Regions from separate parts of the Lysinibacillus sp. NPDC096418 genome, predicted to be linked through region 1. Evidence: riboswitches for the same ligand, from Rfam matches in the RefSeq annotation. Region 1 holds a riboswitch; each other region holds the start of a gene.
What was found. A riboswitch is a leader RNA that binds a small molecule or an ion and turns the genes downstream of it on or off. The one in region 1 is predicted to bind S-adenosylmethionine.
Positions count from the first base shown of each region.

Region 2: linked by a shared signal. The riboswitch ahead of ACIQZG_RS21425 (MetQ/NlpA family ABC transporter substrate-binding protein) and the one ahead of ACIQZG_RS06225 (cyclase family protein) in region 1 are both predicted to bind S-adenosylmethionine.
Region 3: linked by a shared signal. The riboswitch ahead of ACIQZG_RS13610 (O-acetylhomoserine aminocarboxypropyltransferase/cysteine synthase family protein) and the one ahead of ACIQZG_RS06225 (cyclase family protein) in region 1 are both predicted to bind S-adenosylmethionine.
Region 4: linked by a shared signal. The riboswitch ahead of ACIQZG_RS06905 (methionine ABC transporter ATP-binding protein) and the one ahead of ACIQZG_RS06225 (cyclase family protein) in region 1 are both predicted to bind S-adenosylmethionine.

Region 1 is NZ_JBIWEY010000004.1:127,716-131,872, forward strand. It holds gene ACIQZG_RS06215 (helix-turn-helix transcriptional regulator) at 1-777, opposite strand, end outside; gene ACIQZG_RS06220 (YuzC family spore coat inner layer protein) at 1,001-1,345, shown strand; SAM riboswitch class I at 1,440-1,541, shown strand; gene ACIQZG_RS06225 (cyclase family protein) at 1,633-2,370, shown strand; gene ACIQZG_RS06230 (DUF2225 domain-containing protein) at 2,873-3,556, shown strand; gene ACIQZG_RS06235 (hypothetical protein) at 3,577-3,930, shown strand.
Region 2 is NZ_JBIWEY010000042.1:5,190-9,346, reverse strand. It holds gene ACIQZG_RS21435 (carbon-nitrogen family hydrolase) at 9-800, opposite strand; gene ACIQZG_RS21430 (pyridoxal phosphate-dependent aminotransferase) at 897-2,066, shown strand; SAM riboswitch class I at 2,159-2,266, shown strand; gene ACIQZG_RS21425 (MetQ/NlpA family ABC transporter substrate-binding protein) at 2,363-3,184, shown strand; gene ACIQZG_RS21420 (methionine ABC transporter ATP-binding protein) at 3,252-4,157, shown strand, end outside.
Region 3 is NZ_JBIWEY010000017.1:1,127-5,283, forward strand. It holds gene ACIQZG_RS13600 (DASS family sodium-coupled anion symporter) at 1-475, opposite strand, end outside; gene ACIQZG_RS13605 (glycerol-3-phosphate acyltransferase) at 672-1,304, opposite strand; SAM riboswitch class I at 1,462-1,577, shown strand; gene ACIQZG_RS13610 (O-acetylhomoserine aminocarboxypropyltransferase/cysteine synthase family protein) at 1,698-2,996, shown strand; gene ACIQZG_RS13615 (hypothetical protein) at 3,368-3,754, shown strand; gene ACIQZG_RS13620 (homoserine dehydrogenase) at 4,150-4,157, shown strand, end outside.
Region 4 is NZ_JBIWEY010000005.1:91,308-95,464, forward strand. It holds gene ACIQZG_RS06895 (MetQ/NlpA family ABC transporter substrate-binding protein) at 1-554, opposite strand, end outside; gene ACIQZG_RS06900 (methionine ABC transporter permease) at 622-1,290, opposite strand; gene ACIQZG_RS06905 (methionine ABC transporter ATP-binding protein) at 1,280-2,308, opposite strand; SAM riboswitch class I at 2,604-2,715, opposite strand; gene ACIQZG_RS06910 (thioredoxin family protein) at 2,768-3,079, opposite strand; gene ACIQZG_RS06915 (toprim domain-containing protein) at 3,094-3,435, opposite strand; gene gcvH (glycine cleavage system protein GcvH) at 3,532-3,912, opposite strand; gene ACIQZG_RS06925 (arsenate reductase family protein) at 3,992-4,157, opposite strand, start outside.

The sequences.
Region 1 (4,157 bases):
AATCCATACTTGACCTCTTCCTGAGAGCAGTACACCAAAAGCAATGACGGTGCTGTTTTTCGGTACATCCAAAACAATGTGATAATGATTCCACTCCGTATCACCAACAATTGGGCGATCATTCATATTATCAAATTGCAATACATCTCCAAGTGCATCATCTACACGCATCCAAAACCCGCAAAATCCTTCAACAGCTTTAGATTTGATAAAGCCTGACAACTTCAGTCTTTTGCCCAAGTATTTCTCAGCTTTAAATTGTTGCATCATCGTAGCAAATTCACCTTGAGACTCCACAGTAGAAGACCTTAAGAATCCAGATGCCTTCCCTTTATGAAAGATTTCTCTATCAATTCCCATCTTATAATTAGATGGGTGACTTCCACTTAGTGTCCATCCTTTTAACAATTGTCCATTTCTCATTATAGTTTCCTCCCTTTGCACCGTTAATTTACCCATTATTTTACGATATTGTCCTGGCGGTAGCTGATAATATTTCTTAAATGCACGCGTAAATGATTCTTGTGTTTCAAACTGAAAATAGAAGGCAATATCTATTATTTTTTCATCCGTATAGAGTAGCATATTGGCCGCATTAGCAATCCTTCGATACCGAATATATTCAGATGCAGTTACACCAACCTCTTTTTGAAAAATACGATGATAATGATACTTTGAGAAACCAACAAACTGAGCAATACTATCTAACGTTAAATCTTCATGTAAGTTAGCCTCTATATAATCAATGGATTTTTGGTTGATAAGACTGTAACTCATTTCTCGTCCCCCCTTAAACATAAGATACCAAAGGAAAATAAGGTTTTCTTGATTTATATTGCTTTTTTTCATTACTCGTATCGCACGTACAAAAATGTTGTAATTACACCTAATGACATAACAATTCATAAGATAAGATATCAGCTATTGAATTGGAGGAATTTTATTGTATTACAATCCTTATCCCTACTTTACCTACTCAAATCATTATCCGATGTGGGTAATGGCAAATCATCCTTCTCTTGCTCAATTCCCTAGTCAATTGGCAATGCCGACAAATAACAACTCGTTTCCACCAGTAAACACACGACAGTTAAAGATTTCAGCAAAAAGTATTCAGGCCATTATGCAGCAATCCCAGTTGCTAACAAGTAAAATTGCAGATTCAGAACAGTTTGCCCACGATCTCATGAGCGCTGCACAACTTTCAAATAAAGCAGAAGTTGATAAATTAATTACCTCAACTGGTATTACCATTAAGTTCGACACTAAATTCACACCAGACGGCATTCAAATTCGATTCACTGAACATGCTTGTTGTGGACTGACATTAATCTTAGATTGGTAATCAACTAACAGAGTATCCCTATTGAACTTGTAAACTACTATTTAATATGATAAAGTAGTCGTACTATTTATTTCTGAAAATTCATATACTTATATTCTTATCAAGAGAGACGGAGGGATTGGCCCTATGAAGTCTCAGCAACCAGCTCTAGCATGGTGCTAATTCCAATCGGCGATAATCGCCTTAAAGATGAGAGGATTAACTTCAGTTATTATGCATGAGGACCCTCTTCTACAAATAGGGTTCTCTTTTTTTATCTAAAATACTAGGAAAGTAGGAAACACATTATGACAAACGATCTTTTACAAGCACTTCAATTATTAAAATCAAAGGAGTGGGTCGACTTAACGCACACATTCGGACCAGATTCACCTCATTTTTTTATGTTTGACGACGCTAAATTCGAAACGCTATTCTCACATGAAGATGGTTTTTTTGCACAACAATTCACTTTTCCGGGACAATACGGAACACATATCGATCCACCCATTCACTTCGTGCGAGACACACGCTACTTGGATGAATTAGAACTAAAGGAGCTTGTCCTACCACTTATCGTGATTGATAAATCGAAGGAGGCTGCAACTAATCACGACCTCGCCTTAAGTGTGCAAGATATTCTGGACTTTGAAGAAAAATACGGTGAAATTGAAGCTGGGACATTTGTTGCACTTCGCACGGATTGGAGTAAACGTTGGCCAGATAAAGAAGCTTTCAATAATAAGGATGCTGATGGAAATAATCATATTCCTGGTTGGGGATTTGAAGCGCTGAATTTTCTTTTTGAAAAGCGCAAAGTAAGTGCTATAGGTCATGAAACATTTGACACGGATTCAGCAGCTGATTTTCGTAAAAATGGCAAGTTAGATGGGGAATATTTTGTACTCGAACAAGATACATATCAAATCGAGCTCATGACAAACTTGGATAAGCTACCACCAAAAGGTGCAATTATTTTTAATATCGTTCCGAAACCCGAAAAAGCATCCGGATTCCCAGTTCGCTCATTTGCTATTTTGCCATAATTAATTGTGTTTAGAACAAGCTAGAGAAGGACAGTCAAAACCATTCTAAATGATTTTGACTGCCCTTCTTTTATTTTAATTTCCTCCAACTTCTTTTTAACAATCCTATCTTATAAAAATACGTTACGAACTCCAGAAAACACTTCAGTTCCAATGTTGCAATTTCCCGAAACGTTAGCTGGCATAATTGTCTTCACAAGTAGTTATTTCCTCCCGTACTTTGATATCCGGCACCCTTGAGGAATTAGTCAGAAAACTAAAATTCAATTAACTTTCGAACTCATCCGTATATGCTATCGCAAGACAAATTCAGTAATATCTGCATTTAAAAGAAAAAGAGAAAGTAGCAGGAATTGTAATAGTCATCCTAAAGGAGTATACCAAATTACATATAATTGATAGAATAAGAGGACATTGAATTAAATATATTGAATTATTACATACAGAGTATTACTAGAACAAAAGAAACGATAATTTACCCGATGTAAAGGAGTTGGTTCTTATGGGATTTAACATTTACTATTACGAAAGTAATGTGGATTGCAAATTTTGCAAGAAGCATTTTACAACATATAAAGTGCGTCCAAATCGCTATAAGATCGTTGAAGAACATACCGATTTCATGCCAGTCTATGAAGGCTTGAATCCATTGTTATATGAAGTAGCTGTCTGTCCCCACTGTGGCTACGCCTATCACAAGTCCATGACGAGAACTTACGGACCCTTCATGCTACTGATTAATGAATTGTACATTAAAGAGCTACGAAAACCGGTGAATATTTGCCAAGAACGCACGATAGATGATGCGATTGTCAGCTATAAACTAGCATACCTTGTATCAAAGTCTTCGATGGAAGAACCTCTTCTAATGGCAAACCTAGCTTTGAAAATTGCGTGGCTCTATCGCTTAAAAAATGAACATGAAGCTGAAATGCGCTATTTACAATCTGCAAGGGAATTTTACAGTAAGTCTTTTGCTACCAACCAAGAAGGCGAGGAACGAATTCAATTTTTGAATGCAGAGTTGAGTCTACGCCTTGGAGATATAAAAGAAGCAAAAAAAGGATTCTCCCGCTTAATCTCGGATCGAAGCGTTTCGAATAAATACAGAAAATTGGCCCGTAACCGTTGGGAAAATTATAAATATGACGAGAACCCTATCAATATCACTGAAACGATCAATTAAAAAGCGAGGAGCGAAGTATAATGCAGCTGTTTGGCAAAAAATTAGATGCGAGAGAAGAGGATATTTTTTCGGAATTACTTCATTTTTTACTAAGAAAAAATAATCGTACCTTATCAAATGATGAAGTCGTTGAATTAACAGGCGTTTCTTCCGACTTGCTTTATAAATGGGTGAAAGCAGGGAAATTAAAAAATACCATTTTCCCCAATATCGGTGCCCCATGCGAACGATGCGGCAAAATAACGCAAGCTAGAACCTGTGTTAGTTGTTCATCCTCCATCGTTAATACATTAAAACAAGAAGAAAAAGATCAAGCCTGGTTTAAACAAATTCAACGAAGAGATCGACAACCAAGCACTTATCATTATAAATAAAACAAGAGAAAACACCTCCAACGATGCGTACAGATTTCTCTGTACCCACTTCACTTCGGAGGTGTTTTTCTTTACAAAGCAATCAAGGCTCTGTGTATTCTTGTTACGCCTATCAGCAAGCATACAACAAAGGAGAATTGTCATGTAGCTCGTAAAGGCACGCCCATTGACAATCCCCCAAATCGAACGTTTCACTCCTCGCAAAAATCTGAAATGTTCTACCTGAG
Region 2 (4,157 bases), on a different contig from region 1:
TTTTTTTACTAATTTTTTACGACCCCGCTATAAAGTCCAGGGCGTCTATCATCATAAACAGGAATTCTCCCTCGTACTTCATCAACAATCGAAAAATCCACGTCAATCACAGCAACTTCTTCATCTTCAGCACCAATCCAAAGTACTTCACCCCAAGGCTGAATGACCATTGATTGGCCATTGAAGTTCTCTACTTTGTTGGCAATACGATTGACTGCTATGACGAAACATTGGTTTTCGATGGCACGTGCTTGTAATAATGTCTTCCAATGATCAATACGTGGTGTTGGCCATTGCGCTGGTACAAACAATACTTTTGCGCCGTCAAGTGCATGGGCGCGTAGCCATTCCGGGAAACGAATGTCGTAGCAAATCACACCTGCCGCTTCGATATCGCCCAGTTGGAAGCGATTCATGCTATCTCCCGCTTCTAAAAATAAATGCTCGTCCATTAATCGGAATAAATGAGCCTTGCTATATTCACCTACTTGCTCACCATCTTTATCGAACGTGTACATCGTATTGTAAAATTTGTCATCCTTCTTCGTCGAAACAGACCCTCCAACAATATGGACACCTAGTTCCATCGATAAGCCTTGTAAAAATGCTTTTGTACGTTCACCATCAACGTCTGCTAGCTCTGGTAATTTTTCTAGTGCATAACCTGTGTTCCACATTTCTGGTAAAACAATAACTTCTGCTCCTTGGCTTGCAGCTTCACGAATTTTCTCTTCAGCTCGGACAAAATTTTCCTCGACCTTACCAAAACCTACATTTAATTGGATACACCCTATTTTCACGATTTCATCCTCCTCTAGACATTTAGAAAAAAAAGTAATAGTATTTGCAACATATATCTATTAGTAATTATTATATTCTGAAAAAGGTGAATGTACATGGAATTCTCTAAAAAACTACAACAACTACCAACACAATTCTTTGCTGCACTTGTACAAAAAGTTAATGCAGCACTGGCAGAAGGTCGCGATGTCATTAATCTCGGACAAGGAAACCCTGACCAACCAACACCGCCTCATATTATTAAAGCATTACAAGAAGCTGCTGAAAATCCACAAAACCACAAGTACTCCCCATTTAGAGGTGTACAAGAATTACGTCAAGCAGCAGCAGACTTTTACAAACGTGAATACAATGTCGATATTGATCCAAATACTGAAGTGGCCGTGCTCGGCGGCACAAAAATCGGGCTTGTCGAACTACCAATGGCTATTTTAAATCCTAGTGATTATATGCTACTTCCCGATCCAGGCTACCCGGATTATTTATCTGGCGTTGTATTAGGTGACGTCAATTACCACATAATGCCGCTTCAAGCTGAAAACGACTTCTTGCCGGATTACAGCAAAATATCAGATGAAGCAAAAGAGCGTGCAAAGCTTATGTATATGAATTATCCAAATAACCCGACTGGCGGCACAGCAAATCTTGCATTCTTTGAGGAAACTGTAAAATTCGCTAAAGAAAATAATATCGTCGTATCGCATGATTTTGCATACGGTGCAATCGGCTTCGATGGCGTCAAACCTGTTAGCTTCTTACAAGCTGAAGGTGCCAAAGAAGTTGGTATCGAAATGTATACCCTATCAAAAACCTTCAATATGGCGGGTTGGCGTATCGGCTTTGCAGTTGGGAATGCAAAAATTATCGAAGCCATTAACATCATTCAAGATCATCTATTTTGTAGCCAGTTCCCTGCCGTACAGCAAGCAGCAGCAGTCGCACTCACTGCGTCTCAAGACTGCACTGACGAACTAAGAGCAATATATGAACGCCGTCGTAATGTACTTGTAGAAGAAGCTCATCGCATAGGTTGGCAAGTGACTGCATCAAAGGGCTCGTTCTTTGCATGGCTACCTGTCCCAAAGGGTTTTAGAAGTGAAGAATTTGCAAATTTTCTATTAGATAAAGCAGATATAGCAGTCGCCGCGGGAAACGGCTTTGGTGAATATGGTGAGGGCTACGTGCGCGTTGGTCTTCTCGTAAGTGAAGGTCGACTACGTGAAGCAATGATAAGGATCGAGAAATTAGGCTTATTCTCTGCGTAAACGCAGAATTTTTATCATTTTCTGAAAAGTTATTGCTTTCTAAACTTTTTTACTATATTGTTATTCCAATAGATTTTAAATTTAATAAACATCTCTTATCAAGAGTAGCTGAGGGACTGGCCCTATGAAGCTCGGCAACCATCTGATTATCAGAAAGGTGCTAAATCCAGCAAAACAGTATTTGTTTTGAAAGATAAGAGAGGTATTGTTCTATTGCCTCTCCTGACGAAACATCTTGAGAGGTTTTTTAAATTTCTAAATACCAACTATACATATATCTATTGGAGGAATAACACATGAAGAAACGAAAATTTGGTTTATTTTTATCAGCAGCTATTTTAACAGGAGTTCTCGCTGCTTGCGGTAGCAATGACGGAAAAACCAGTGAAACATTAAGTGAAGAAAAATTAATCGTAGGTGTAACACCTGGTCCACACGAACAAATCATGGAAGTTGTTGGGGAAATAACTGCTGAAAAAGGCTTAGATCTCGAATTAAAAGTATTCTCGGATTATGTACTTCCAAATACATCACTTAGTGAAGGCTCAATTGATGTAAACAGCTTCCAACACGGTCCTTATTTGAAACAATTTAACGAGGATAAAGGAACAGATCTTGTATCTGTTGGCGTTACGTATATTAGTCCAATGGGCTTTTACTCTGATAAGTACGACAGTTTCGATGATATCCCTAAAGGTGCTACTGTTGGAATTCCAAATGACCCGACAAACGGCACTCGTGCACTTTATATTTTGGAAGAGGCAGGCTTCATCAAAATCAATAAAGAGAAACGTGCAAAAGCAACAATTCACGATTTAGATGAAAACCCTAAAAACCTTAAATTCATCGAATTAGAAGCTGCTCAAATTCCTAAGCAATTAACAGAAGTAGATGTAGCAGCAATTAATACTAACTATGCACTTGAAGCAGGCATTAAGCCAACTGAAGATGCACTATTAATCGAAGCTGCTGATTCACCTTATGCAAACCAATTAGTTGTGCGTGCTGCTAATAAAGATGATGCAGCAGCAAAATTACTTATTGAATCTTACCAATCAGACAAAGTGAAAAAATTTATCGAAGAAGAATTTGAAGGCTCTATCTTACCAACTTGGTAATAACGTATTTCAAAAAAGTTACCGTTTCAAGCGGTAGCTTTTTATCTTTCAAAAAGGACGTGACTACATGATTCAATTACAAAATATAACGAAACAATTCAAAGCGAAGAGTGGCACAGTTCGAGCTGTTGACGATATTAATCTGCACGTTAAAAAAGGAGAAATCCATGGCGTTATTGGCTATAGTGGTGCTGGAAAAAGTACACTAATTCGTTGCGTGAATTTATTGGAGCGCCCTACTTCTGGAAGTGTCAAAATAGATAATGTTGATTTAACAACTTTATCTGAAAGCGAGCTACGTAAAACGCGCCAAAAAATCGGCATGATTTTTCAGGGTTTCAATTTACTGAAAACTGCAACGGTTTATGAAAATGTGGCGATTCCCTTACGCTTGCTTGGCTATAGCAAAAAGGAAGTTGAAACGCGCGTTGAAAAATACTTAGCTATTGTTGGCCTCAAAGAACGTCAACAAAGCTATCCTAGTCAGTTATCAGGCGGCCAAAAACAACGTGTGGCCATTGCACGAGCCCTATCACAAGAACCTGAAATTTTATTAAGTGATGAAGCTACAAGTGCTCTCGATCCTGAAACGACTGATTCTATTTTAGATTTACTACTAAAAATTAACGCTGAATTAGGCATTACCATCTTATTGATTACGCATGAAATGAACGTCATCCAAAAAATCTGCGACCATGTTACAGTTCTTGAAAACGGAAAAGTCGTTGAACAAGGTTCGGCCATTGATTTGTTTACAAAGCCTCACCATAAAACGACCCAAAAGTTTCTCAATACCATTTCACAGCGTACATTAAAATCATCATTAATTGAGCAGTTAAATTTATCAGGTGCCGTTACACGTCTTACTTTTGTCGGCGAAAGTACAGGAAATCCACTTATTACAGAAGCGGCTCTTCAATTTAATGTAAAGCCTAATATTCTAACAGCAAACATTATCGAACTTAAAAATGGT
Region 3 (4,157 bases), on a different contig from region 1:
AGAATGCTAATACAATCGATACTAAAATAGCACCGAAAACGATCGCTTTTGTTTTTGTACCGACCATCGATAAAACCCATAAGGCCAAACGTTTATGTAGATTTGTGACTTGCATAGCAGCTGCTAAAAAGAGAGCTGCTGCAACTAGTGCTACAGCAGAGTTACTAAAACCGCCGAGTGCCATTTTTAACGCTGCTTTTGTGCCAAGTTCAACTGAAGGATCTTCCATGGAAGGCGCAAGACCGAGTGATACGGCAGAAATTGCAATAATCATCGCAGAACTGACGGGATAGGATACAGCTTCAGTTACCCAAAGTATGATAGCGAAGGCTAAAATAGCTAAAGCTCGTTGACCAACTACAGGTAAGTCCCCATCGTTTGGTAAAAAAGTAATAATAATAAGTGCTGTGAATGCTAAGCCAATCCATAAGGGTTTTAAATTTCTTTTAGGTACTGCCTGATCGGGATTAGACATAATGATTCATCCTTTCTATTCACAATTATAGTTATAACTACCTATAACTTCGGTTAGTTAAATGTTTTATTAAGAAAGTAATTTGTGAATTTTTTATTAATTTTGAAAGGATATAAGATATGCTCTATTCATAGAAAACATGGGTCTTTACGAGAAAATTCAAGGTCACAGAAATGACAAAAGATCTATTTGAATATTATTTATTTTTCTTAAAGGCAGTCGTTACCTTTGGTTCGGTTCCTTGAACGAGCCGCTTAATATTTTCAATGTGCAGAACAATCGCGATGATGAATAGTCCAATTGCGATAAAGGTAGGACCAATACCAGGAATCCATAGATACGTCGCTGTACAAAAGACCAGATAAAACTCAAGTACACCTACGATTAAATAGTTTGTAGCGAAGGATAATATGACGAATAAAATAAGCGCGAAGAGTCCAATTTTCCAATCGACAGCTAGTAAAATACCGATAATTGAAGCAGTTCCCTTACCGCCGTTAAAACTCATATGGTATGGGAAATTGTGTCCTAAAATAACCCCAGCTGCAATCGTATAGGTTAGTAGCCAAATTTGTTCACCTGTAAATAATGATGAATCTGCGAAATATAGATGTATTCCAATTATTGCTGCAACCCCTTTACCAATATCAATAAGTGCTACTAAAATGCCGTACTTCCAACCAAGAGTAAGCGTAGCGTTCGAGGCACCAGCATTGCCATGCCCAGCTTTTTTTAAGTCTACGCCCGATAAAAGATGCGCTATTTTAGAGCCATGGATACAGCCGATTAGGTAACCAACAAGGATACATATTATTACAGCTTGAATCATAAAAAGCTCCTTTCAAAAATATTTAGTTATTAGTAGTATATGTATTTATAGTACGAGATTTAGAGGACAGAAGGTTCAGAAAATATAAAATTTTAGTGTTGACAGAAAAAAATACTAAGTTTATACTGTGTAACAACGATGGAAATTGAATCACATACTCTTATCAAGAGAGGCGGAGGGATAGGCCCGATGATGCTTCAGCAACCAGCAAGTGACGAACTTGCTAAGGTGCTAATTCCTACAGATTCTTTAATTGGATCTGGCAGATAAGGGGAGGAAAACTTGCAACCGCAACCCTCTTCTTAACTGAAGGGGGTTTTTGTTTTCTACACAAAAATCCTCCTCATCTCCGGTACCATCGTAAAAAAACAACCATTTAGGAGGAATTATTCAATGACAAATCTTAGACCAGAAACACTACTACTACACGGTGGCCAAGAGCCGGACCCAGTGACTGGCTCTCGTACAGTACCGGTTTACCGTTCAACAGCATTCGTATTTAAAGACACTGCTCATGCGCAACGTCTTTTCGCTTTAGAAGAAGCAGGCAATATATATACACGTATCACTAACCCAACTGTAGACGTTTTCGAGAAGCGCGTCGCTTTATTAGAAGGCGGTACAGCGGCAGTAGCACTTTCATCTGGTGCAGCAGCTATCGCGTTTTCAATCTTAAACCTTGCAGGCACTGGTGATGAAATCGTAGCAGCAAGCTCTTTATACGGAGGCACATATAATTTACTAGCCAACACATTACCAAACTACGGTATTAAAACAATATTCGTAGACGAAACAAATCCAGAAAACTTCCGTTCAGCTATTAATGAAAAAACAAAAGCGATATTCGCTGAAGGTTACGGAAATCCAAGCTTAAAAGTATTAGACGTTGAGGCAGTAGCGAATATTGCACATGAAAATGGGTTGCCATTAATTATCGATAGCACATTCGCTTCTCCTTATGGCTCAACTCCAATCGAATTTGGTGCAGATATTGTTGTCCACTCAGCAACGAAATGGATTGGCGGTCATGGAACAACATTAGGTGGCGTTGTCGTAGATGCGGGGAAATTTGACTGGACAAAAGGTCGCTTCCCAAGGTTTACAGAACCAGATGCATCATATCACGGCCTACGTTACGGAATTGATACAGCGGCGGCTGCATTTGCCACAAAATTGCGCGTACAATTACTTCGTGATTTCGGGCCAACATTAAGTGCTGATGCAGCATTCAACTTATTACAAGGTTTAGAAACGCTTCATTTGCGTATCCCTAAACACAATGAAAATGCACAAGCAGTCGCTGAATATTTACGCAACCACCCATCTGTGGAATACGTAAACTACAATGGCTTGAAAGATTTCCCAACCCATGATCTAGCGAAGAAATATTTGAAAAATGGCTTCGGTTCTGTGCTTACATTTGGCATTAAAGGTGGACGAGAAGCAGGTCGTCTATTAATTGACAGCGTAAAATTATTCTCCCACGTGGCGAACGTAGGGGATGCGAAGTCTTTAATTATTCACCCAGCATCTACAACTCACCAACAGCTTTCGGCAGAAGAACTAATTCAAACTGGTGTATCGGAGGAGCTCATTCGCTTATCAATCGGTTTAGAAGCAATTGAAGATATTATTGCAGATTTAGAACAAGCTATTGCACAAGTTGTTGCTGCTCAACAAGTAAAGGCTTAATTCGTACTTTGATTTTTAGATAAACTAGATTGATAGTTGTAACGTTTACGTATTTTCTCATTCGAAATGCCTCATTCGGCAATGCGTAAAACGTTGCTATATCAATAGTTCATTCCATTTGATGAGTAATCTAGATTTTTTTAAAATTAATACCAAGTAATTTTATAAGTATTATTGATTTATTTAAAACCTTGTTGTATACTAGGGATTAAGTTGAACGTTAGAAGGTTACCAACCAAAACGAATAACAATACAAATTACGTTTTCATAAGTGCTCCCCCACTTTTGAATATATAGAAAAAAAGGCGAGTAGTTGCATAGCCAGTAACTACTCGTGATCTTGTAGAACTGAAGAAGAAGGAGTGTTTGAAATGGGAAATGTTTATAGTGCACAAAACGTTGCATCGTATCTGATTTATGAATTAAATGAAAGTAATGAATTTGTAAATAACATGTCCATTCAGCACTTACTTTCGTTAGTTGAGACGAGATGGCAACAAGCTTTTGGACACACAGCCTTTAAAGAATTTGTGCATACAAAAGAAGAAGCATATACAGTGAAGGAAGTATTTGAAACATACGCGGTACATAGTGGAAGTCATATTTCATTACCAGCAACAGAATACTATTTAAAATACGGTACATTTCAATTAGTAGAACGCACATATGCAGTACCAAACTTTACACAAGTTGAAGAAAAAATTGTGCAAGCAGCTTTAGCTCAATATCACTATGTACGATTAACTAAAGCAAGCTAGTAAACTTTCATATAATGAATTTATTACTCGTTCTCTAAAATAGGAGAGCGAGTTTTTTGCTCCAAAAATAAATAGACAATTATATAGAAAGAAATAAAGATAATTGGGCACTCTATATGAATAAATGAATCGTCGATATTTATTCAAAATTATATAAGTGCTAAAGTACGTATAGTACAAGGAATGAAACCGATTTCTATTGCACATCTAGAGAAAACAAATGTCCTCTCTAGAGAGATTTTTCTTGTGTAATGTATTTTTTTACGTTACAATTTTCATTAAGTTAAATTTTGAATTGTTTGAATTTGTGCGATGCACAATTCAAAATCTGGACGCAATTCCACCGAGGCGGAATTGATCAAATTTCGAAGCGTATGTTGGAGGGAATGACGGTAATGGCAAC
Region 4 (4,157 bases), on a different contig from region 1:
ACAAAGTTTTTAGGATTTTCTACAACGTCTTTTAATTCAGCCTCATTTTTATTTACGCCATCAGCCAATTTGATTAGGCCTTTTGCTTCAAGTAATGTTAGCATACGACCATGGTCAGTTACTGAGTTTGAAAGTAAAATTGTCGCACCTTTTGGTAGTTCTTCAAGTGATTTGTATTTTTTAGAGTAAATACCGATTGGCTCAACGTGAATTGCTCCAGCATTGACGAAATCATAACCTTTCGCCTCAATTTCACCCTCTAAATAAGGTAAATGTTGGAAGTAGTTTGCATCTAGGTCCTTAGATTCTAAATCCTGATTTGGAAGTACATAGTCTTGGTATGTTGATATTTTAAGATCGATCCCTTGCTCAGCTAAAATTGGTTGTGCTTTTTTTAAGATGATTGAGTGAGGTGTATTGGAAGCACCTACTTTTAATGTTACTTTTTCTGTATCTGCATTACCTGAACCAGCGTCTTCCTTTTTATCAGTGCCACAAGCTGCTAATGCTAGTACAAGTACTGATATTAATAAACCTGCTAAAAACTTTTTCATTTGATTACACTCCCTTTTCTATTATCTAAAATATGTTAGCGGCAATATACCGGAATAACCTACTTGATTAGCGTTTATCTGTTTTTGATGTAATCATATCGCCAATCCATTGAATGATGAATACGACTACTAAGATTAAAATTGTTGCCATCAACGTTACATCATCACGACCTCGTTGGAAACCATCTAAGAAGGCTAAGTTCCCTAAGCCACCAGCACCGATAATACCAGCCATCGCTGTGTAACCAACCAAAGCTACTGCTGTTACGGTAATTCCTGATATAAGAGCCGGTAAGGATTCTGGAATTAAAACTTTCCAAATAATAGTGGACGTTTTTGCGCCCATTGAACGTGCTGCTTCAATAACACCCCTATCGATTTCACGTAAAGCAATTAACACCATACGTGCATAAAACGGTGCTGCGCCAATGATAAGTGCTGGTAAAGCTGCATTTGCTCCACGGATTGTACCTAGTAAAAATTTTGTAAATGGAATTAATAAAATGATTAACACGATAAACGGAATCGAACGGAAGATGTTGACAATTGAACCTGTTAAGAAATTGACAACCCTATTCGCCCATAACTGATGCGGACTCGTTAGGAATAATACAATCCCAATGGCTAGTCCAAGAATAAATGTGATTACCGTTGAAATGGCTGTCATATAAAGTGTTTCGTATGCAGCTGCCCACATACTTTCCCAATCGACGTTCGGAAAAAGACTAGTTAACATGTTCAATCACCTCCGTTTGAACTTCAACTGTATTTAAATACTTTAATGCCTCTGACACATTTTCTGCCGAGCCGTCAACTTGTACAATAAGCGTACCGTATGGACCATTTTTTGTTTGTGAAATATTCCCGTGTACAATACTTACTTCTACATCAAATTTTTTCACTAATTGTGAAATAACAGGCTCCTCAGTTTTTTCACCGACAAAAGTAAGCTTCACAAGTTGTCCTGTTGGATAATGTGCTTTTAATTGAGCGATTGTCTCTTGTGTTTCTTTCGTATCTGTAATTTGCGATACAAATTTTTTCGTAATATCAGCTTGAGGTGCTTGGAATACTTGTAGCACTTCACCACGTTCAACAACTTTCCCAGCTTCCATTACCGCCACACGATGACAAATTTTGCGAATAACATGCATTTCATGCGTAATCAGCACAATCGTTAGGCCTAATCGTTCATTAATGTCGACTAGTAAATCTAATATAGCGTCTGTCGTTTCTGGATCGAGTGCAGACGTTGCTTCGTCACAAAGCAGTACTTCCGGGTTGTTTGCAAGTGCTCTAGCAATACCCACACGTTGCTTTTGACCACCAGATAGCTGAGAAGGATACGCCTTATCACGTCCCTCTAATCCAACTAATGCAATAAGCTCTTTCACACGTGTATCGCGCTGTGCTTTTGGTACTCCTGCAATCTCTAGTGGGAAAGAAATATTTTCTGCCACTGTTCTTGACCAAAGTAAGTTAAAATGTTGGAAAATCATACTTACTTTTTGTCTAGCATCACGAAGCTTTTGCCCTTTAATTGCTGAAAATTCTTGGTTATTTACCGTCACCGTACCAGATGTCGGCTTTTCTAAACCGTTTAATAAACGAATCATCGTACTTTTACCAGCACCACTGTAGCCGATAATGCCAAAAATTTCACCTTTGTTAATAGAAAGGTTTACATCTTTGACTGCTGTTAATTCGCCATTTGCGGTTTTGTACTTCTTCGTTATATTTTGAAGCTGTATCATAGCGAAAACTCCTTTTCTTCATAATCAATTACGCCTTGACGAAATTGCCGCTGACTCTCTGCTTTCGCGCAGAAAAACAATGCATCCAGATTTTGAATTGTCCTCGCATAATTCAAAATCTGTGACTTACGCCGGAGGCTCTATGTTTGTTCATTCATCAACTATCGAAGTGGTCGTTTCCTGTAACTTTTCACTACGATGTCGAGATAGGAACACATTTGCTGAATGCATATAAAAAGCCCCCTCCACTCACAAACAAGTAGAAGGGGCCACGTACCATATACGTTGAACCGTTCTCTCATCTGTCAAAGAAAATAGAAATTTCTTTGGGTGATTTGGCACCTTTTCACAATCGTGATGGTTGCCGGGCTTCACAGGGCACTTCCCTCCGCCACTCTTCATAAGAGTTCGATATAAGATTTTTTTAATATAGTTGTTACTTTACCACGCGATCAAAGTTCAGTCAATTGATTTCTTCAACAATTCGTACAAAAATGGTACGGATTGAAACGCATAAACCTTTTCTGTCACTTTTCCATTTTCACTAACAAGTAAACAAGGTACACTTTCAATATGATAATCATATGCTAGTTGCTCCATAAAGTTAAGATTCGCCTTACCTAAAGGTAAATCCGGTAGAAGCTGCTCAACAACGTCCACCATTTTTGAAGCCACTGCACACGTTCCACACATCGGTGTGTATAAATAAAACGCAGTTTTTGCACCCGACTGTACAGATGCTTCCCATTGTTCTCTTGACCACTCTTCCATTTTTTCACGCAACCTTACAAAATATATTCTTTATGAATAGAGAAATGCGCACGTAATAAAATCGCCGCTAGCACCCTTCTAGGCGTGGTCTCCACTTCTTTATATGTCGGCATTGTCCGTAAATGTTCCGCCTCTGGATAATGTCTGTCCATCAATGCACGTAATTTTTCTCCAGATGCATCCGCATCAAAAAACGTGAACAGCTCGTATTGCTCATATGGATCCAGTAATTCCTCTAATTGATGAACACCAATTGTACCATTTGTACAAAGAATTGTGACTTCTTCATTTAATATTGGTGCGATACGAAGCTTATCAGATCGCCCCTCAACAATCAAACATTTACCTTCAAACACAGCGGCCACCTCCATTTGCACTACTCACCTAATGTATCCTTATATAAGAAAAAACGCCGGAGCAAATACGCCGACGCTTTTTATTCATACTGTAAATTATTCTTCGATCATTGCAGTATATTGTTCTGCTGTCATTAAGTTATCAAGTTCTGAAGCGTCAGATAGTTCAACAACAATCATCCATGCTTTATCGTATGGTGATTCATTTACGAATTCTGGGCTATCTTCTAAATCAGCATTTACTTCTACCACTTTACCTGAAACTGGTGCGTATAGTTCAGAAACAGTTTTTACTGATTCTACACTACCGAATGGGTCGTCCGTTTTAATTTCGTCGCCAACTTGTGGAAGTTCAACAAAAACGATGTCTCCAAGTTCAGATTGTGCGAAGTGTGAAATACCAATACGTACTTTGCCGTCTTCTAATTTTACCCATTCGTGTTCTTCAGAGTAGCGTAAGTCTTTAGGTGTGCTCATGAAAAATCCCTCCAAAATTATGTAATACAATCACTTTTAGTGTGCCATATTTTTTCAGTAAAAACAAGGTTATAAGCCGTTATTTCCAAGTGTCCCCAAATTCGGATTCTTTAAACCCTAGAGTCACTTTTTTACCATTAGTCACAATTGGGCGTTTAATGAGCATTCCATCTGAAGCAAGCAATTCTAACTGCTCCTCTTCGGTCATATCTGCAAGCTTATCTTTTAAACCTAACTCGCGATAC